DNA from 2 places in the Shewanella sp. CAL98-MNA-CIBAN-0140 genome. Region 2 is predicted to be linked to the other one. Evidence: predicted binding sites of a transcription regulator. Region 2 holds the regulator's gene; the other holds the start of a gene.
What was found. Region 2 encodes sigma-54, which starts transcription at its own class of promoters, with help from an activator protein. Its sites were predicted from a motif close to GTTGGCACGNNNNTNGNNT; they were not measured.
Positions count from the first base shown of each region.

Region 1 (3,206 bases), on a different contig from region 2:
TAGCCTTATTCAAACTGCAGCGCGGTGTATCAACCCAACTAATGCAGCGATCAGTCTGCGTAGCTACTTTCACCCCGGGTTAGATTATCTGCACCAAGGCATATGCGAAATCTTATTTGCAAAAGGTGAATACCATACCGGCAGTGTCGCGATTTTTAAAGGTTTACAAGGCGAAACAGAATGTAATCCAAGAGTGTCGACCACGGTTACTGTCGTCAACGGACAAGCAAACACTATAGTGGTATCGAGCTTATCGATCCCCACATTATTAGAAGGTTTTTCTGGTGCGAAAGTGGGCCAAGCTGAATTGTCTAGCGACATTCTTGCGCTGTTATGGCGCGAACAACAGCCTTTTTCGGCCAATAAACTCACGGAATTAATGTCGCGCACCATGATCGAGCAAGCGCTTAGCAGTATTCAGGCTACTTTGGCTGCGTTGCTGCTATTACTGAGCCGCCAGTCAGCTACGATAGATTCAATTAACGCAACGGCGATTACAGCAGCGCAAGCAGTCAGTTTGAGTCAACAATGTTGGGCAAACCGTTTTAGTACAACAGATAATCCACTAGATCAATGGCGGAAAAAGGAGTGGTTATGCGCAGTTTAATCTTTTGCGATCAGAGCTTTGCGGCTGTACCTGTGGCCGATTGTGATCTGGTGCAGTATCAGACTTGTTTGGCGGCGTTTGGGCATGTCACTGTATTGACTTCGGTAAGCCAAGTTGAGCAACAATTACATCAACAAACATTTGATACCTTGTTGGTATTAACCGAGACATTACACAGTCAAATTCAGGGGCTGGTCCAGCGTACATTAACGAGTAAACCTATGGTGATCGTTGTCAATGCCAAAACATGGCAACAGGCAGCGTTAACCGATTTGCTTGATTGTGGGCGCATCACTTTTATTCCGGATATGCTGACCGTCAACCGTTTAACCAGCGTGATCAGTTTAGCCCAAGCGCGTTTTAATGCCGCCAGTAAAACCTTAGCCGAATTTAAAAAGTTAGATGATGAAATTCGCAGTATAAAACTGCTCAGCCAAGCAAAGTTGATTGTAATGCAACAAGGGTTTGATGAAGCCAAAGCACACCACATTATTCAACAACAAGCGATGCAAAAAGGCTTGTCGGTGGCACAAATGTCGGCACAAATTATTGCAGTTGTCAGCAAGCAAAATACTTCGTTAGCAGTCGATACTTTAGCGGTGAACAATGATGGTGCGCCTCATTTTGGTGCGATTATCCCTAAGGCGGACATATTATCGTCTCAGCACAAAGGCTGCTAAGTTTTAATTATATATTAATCAAGTGATTATGGTTTTTTTGTTTGTTGGCATAGAGCCTGCAACATCACAGTATGATACCGAAAGTCGATAATGGTTTTTTAAACCATTAATGTTCAAACAATAAAATTTAAAAAATCGGAATAGTAACAGGCAATGGCGCCAACTCTTTAAGCGGAGTTGGCGCCATTTTGTTTTTTACGGTCCATGGCATGAAGGAGCAGGATATGGCAGTCTCAAAACCCAAGTTAGTGGTGGTCGGTAATGGCATGGTAGGTCATCACTTTATTGAGCAATTGTGTAGTTTAGGGCTCAATAAAACGTTTGATGTGCATGTGTTTGGTGAAGAACCCCGTCCAGCCTATGATCGAGTGCAATTATCAAAATATTTTGAGACCGGTAGCGCCGATCCGTTAATGTTAACCAGTGCGCAAGACTATCAAGATTGGGGCATTTCGCTGCACTTAAATACCCCGATCACCGCGGTTGATATTGCCGCTAAAACGGTCACGAGTGCCCAAGGGGGCAATTACCATTATGATCGACTCGTACTGGCAACCGGATCATTTCCGTTTGTGCCGCCTATTCAAGGTAACGATCGCGCTCAGTGTTTAGTGTATCGCACCATTGAAGATCTTGAAGCTATCCAAGCTGCAGCCCAAAACAGTCACGTTGGGGTTGTTGTGGGCGGCGGATTATTAGGCTTAGAAGCCGCTAATGCCATGAAACAACTTGGGGTGAAAACCCACGTTGTTGAGTTTGCGCCACAATTGATGCCCGTTCAGCTAAATGACAAAGCCGGTGATTTATTGTGTAGCAAAATTGAACAACTCGGCGTGAGCGTGCATACCTCAAAAGCCACCACCGCGATTATCGACGGTGAAACGGCATTACATCGAATGACCTTTAATGATGAGTCTTATCTTGAAACTGACATGATTGTCTTTTCAGCGGGTATTCGTCCACAAGATTCATTAGCACGGGTTTCAAATATCAATATTGGTGAACGTGGCGGCATTGAAATTGACGATTACTGTTTAACCTCTGCGCCAGATGTTTATGCCATTGGAGAATGTGCATTATGGCAGCAAAAAATATTTGGGTTAGTGGCCCCAGGTTATCAAATGGCGCGGGTTGTGGCTGCTCATCTTGGCTCATTAACATCAACTAGCGTTTCTCAGTCATTTACCGGCGCAGACATGAGCACCAAATTGAAATTGCTGGGTGTTGACGTGGCCGCTATTGGCGCAAGCCGTGGTTTTGAAAATGCACAATTTGTTGAGTTATCTGATAACCAGGCGGGAATTTATAAAAAGTTATGGTTAGATGAAACCGGTAAATATTTAAAAGGTGCGGTATTAATTGGCGATAACAGCGATTACAGCCGCTTGCTCGATGCTTATTTATCACAAGATGAGATTGAAGGCTCCGCGGTTGAATTATTGCTTGCCGGTGCTGAAAACGAAGCAGATTTAAAAGACTCCTCTATTGTGTGTTCTTGTCATCAAGTGACTAAAGGCGACATTGTTGAGTCTGTAACAGCAGGCAAGCATAAAATAGCTGACATCAAGTCATGTACTCGCGCTGCATCAGGTTGTGGCGGCTGTGCGCCGTTAGTGCAAAAAATTATAGATCAAACATTACAAGCCGCTGGGTTCGATTATAATGCCGGTATTTGCGCCCATTTCGATCACGACAGACAAGCGTTATATCACCTTTGCCAAGTCGAGGGCATCAGTGATTTTGATACTTTAATGACACAACATGGCAAGCCATCAGCAAGTGGTCACACTTATGGTTGTGATATTTGTAAGCCAGCAGCGGCATCTATCTTTGCCAGCTTACAAAACCAGTATGTGCTCAATCAAGACCGCGGTCATGTGCAGCTGCAAGACACCAATGATGCCTACTTAGGTAACATC
Region 1 is NZ_JBEOPI010000001.1:45,377-48,582, forward strand. It holds gene AAEY93_RS00190 (glycosyl transferase) at 1-607, shown strand, start outside; gene AAEY93_RS00195 (ANTAR domain-containing response regulator) at 595-1,287, shown strand; gene nirB (nitrite reductase large subunit NirB) at 1,512-3,206, shown strand, end outside.
Region 1: the regulator sigma-54 is predicted to act here: its motif matches at 1,331-1,349, upstream of nirB (nitrite reductase large subunit NirB).

Region 2 (3,206 bases):
TAATTTGATCGCTTCTTGCAGTGAAATATGATTTTTAGATAACGGGTGCAATCGGCGTGTTTCGCTGTAGCGTTTAAGTAACACTTTATCATTGGAATTTAGAAAGAAGCTGATAATTTCAGTGTCATGTTCAAGTAGGGCTAATTGGTCTTGAAGCACTTTGCCTTGTTCAGCAATGTTGCGGACATCAACACTAATCGCAACTAAATCATTACTGCCCTTGAGCTGAGCGAGTAATGTGCCAATGAGGGGTAGAGGCAAATTATCGACACAATAATATCCTAGGTCTTCTAATACTCTTAAGGCAACGGATTTCCCTGAACCTGAACGTCCCGATACTATGACAAGTTTCATGCAGTTATAACCCGATAAAGTTCTGTTGCGTTGTGGCTTTTGCGAAGCTGTTTCAATATTTGCTTATCGCTGAGCTTTTTAGCCATACTCGATAACGTGCCTAAATGTTGTTGGCACTGGTCTGCAGGTACTAACAAAGCAAATAAAATATCCACGGGCTGCTTATCAATTGCATCAAAGGCAATGGCTTCTTCACATTTAACAAATATCGCGATGGGGTGATCGATGGTCGTTAATCGACCATGAGGTATCGCAATGCCATTTCCTATACCTGTGCTACCCATTTTTTCTCTCGCTAATAGGCTTTCAAAAACCTCTTGCGAAGACAGGGTTGGATACTGGGCAGCGACTAAATTGCTGATGAGTTCCAGTACTTTTTTCTTACTGCCCGGTGTGGCACAGGTAGTGCATTCCGGCTGCAGAATGGTACAAAGTTCCATCGTTAGTGTTTTGTATACTTCTCTTTGTGTTTAATTACCTGACGGTCGAGTTTATCGATCAGGGCGTCTATTGCAGCATACATATCAGTATTTTCTGACATAGCAAAAATCTCTGCGCCATTAACGTGGATTTTGGCTTCTGCTTTTTGTTGTAATTTGTCTACATGGAGTACAACGTGTACATTATGGATCTGATCGAAGTGTCGTTCAAGCTTTGAAAATTTACCATTAACATACTCACGTAAAGATTCAGTTATTTCGACATGACGTCCAGTCAGATTTATATCCATAGAAAATCCTCCACAACCTTGTAGGTTATAAACTCTTACGTTGGTTTGAGGGCGGGATTAGCATTGCTTCTCGGTATTTTGCAATCGTACGACGAGCAACGTTTATGCCTTGTTCTGCCAGAAGTTGAGCCATTTTACTGTCACTCAATGGTTTTTTCTGGTTTTCTGCGGCAACCAGCTTTTTGATAAAAGCACGAATTGCTGTTGATGAGCATTCCCCGCCATCGTCAGTGCTGACATGGCTAGAGAAGAAGTACTTTAGTTCAAATAGTCCACGTGGGGTGTGCATATATTTTTGTGTGGTGACTCGTGAAATTGTCGATTCATGCATTTCTACTGCTTCAGCAATATCATTTAGCACCATAGGTTTCATGGCTTCTTCACCGTATTCAAAGAAGCCTTGCTGAAATTGCACAATGCAATTTGCCACTTTGAGTAGAGTATCATTGCGGCTTTCGATACTTTTAATAAACCATTTAGCCTCTTGCAAATGGCCTCGAATAAATTGACTGTCAGACTGATTTTTACTGCTTCTAGCCATGGCGGCGTATTGCTGATTAACGCCAATTTTGGGCATATTGTCTGGGTTTAACTCTACAACCCAACGGCCATTTTTCTTTAGTACCGTGACATCGGGAATAACGAATTCGTCATCGGTGGCGGTGATCAATAAGCCTGGACGAGGATTGAGTGATTGGATTAGGGTGATGGCGTCACGTAACTCATTTTCTTTTAGCTTAGTTTTGCGCATCAATAATCTAAAATCACGCCCAGCAATTAAGGTTAAATAGTCTTTGATTAGCAAACGGGCATTATCGATATGGGGTGTGGTGTTAGAGAATTGCGCTAATTGGATCAATAAACATTCACTTAAATCACGTGCAGCAACACCAACGGGATCAAAGTGTTGAATTCGTTTTAATACAGCTTCAACTTCATCTAACTCAACATTTTCGTCACCCATGGCTTCGAGAATATCGTCGGTACTTTGGGTTAAATAACCGCGTTCATCCACGGCGTCGATGATCGCTGTGGCAATGGCAAGATCGGTCTCTGAAAATGGAGTGAGATTTTTCTGCCATTCTAAATGTTCATACAGACCTTCGGTGGTTTCACCTTGAAACGGCATGTCATCATCGCGCATGCTAGCACTACCTGAACCTGACATCGGCGAGGCGGTGTACACTTCATCCCATGTAGTATCCATGGCTAAATCATCCATGGTTTCTTTGGTCATAGATTCTGCTGTGTCGACTGTTGAGGTGTCTTTTTCAATATTGACAATGCTGTTGTCACTGAAGTCTGTATCAGCTTGGTCGCGATTTTCTTTTACGGGGTCTTTTGCTTCAGAAAACTCATCTTCTATTTCAAGTAATGGATTTGAATCCAATGCTTGTTGGATTTCTTGCTGTAGCTCCAATGACGATAATTGCAGTAAGCGAATGGCTTGCTGCAATTGTGGGGTCATGGTTAAGTGTTGACCCATTTTAAGTTGGAGTGACGCTTTCATTTACCGCTTATCCCTAGATGATTTCCATAAAAGTGACAATTTATAAAACTGTAATGGATTGTCACGTACATCAATGATGTTTAACGCTGTTTAGATATCGTTCAATCAAATGAGTTAGATAGACTAAAGGCCCGTAAAGTAACTATAGCTTGAATTGTTCACCTAAGTACACCGCCCGAACTTGTTGATTGCTCAATACCTCATCAGGTGTGCCTTCGGCAATTAAATTACCTTGGCTGACGATATAAGCTCGCTCACAGACATCTAACGTTTCACGTACGTTATGGTCGGTAATTAATACTCCTAGACCTCGGCTTTTAAGTTGTTGAATGATTTTTTTTATGTCGATGACAGAAATCGGATCAACACCAGCAAAGGGCTCATCGAGTAGAATAAATTTTGGATTGGCGGCTAAAGCGCGCGCAATTTCAACACGACGACGTTCACCACCCGATAACGACATGCCTAGGCTGTCTCGAATATGGGTAATATGGAACTCTTCTAATAGATGCTCAAGCTGTTCAATACGTTGGTTTGTACTGAGTTCTTTGCGGGTTTGCAACACGGCCATAATGTTGTCATACACTGTGAGTTTACGGAAAATACTGGCTT
Region 2 is NZ_JBEOPI010000005.1:74,089-77,294, forward strand. It holds gene rapZ (RNase adapter RapZ) at 1-354, opposite strand, end outside; gene ptsN (PTS IIA-like nitrogen regulatory protein PtsN) at 351-794, opposite strand; gene hpf (ribosome hibernation promoting factor) at 797-1,084, opposite strand; gene AAEY93_RS04180 (RNA polymerase factor sigma-54) at 1,110-2,594, opposite strand; gene lptB (LPS export ABC transporter ATP-binding protein) at 2,737-3,206, opposite strand, start outside.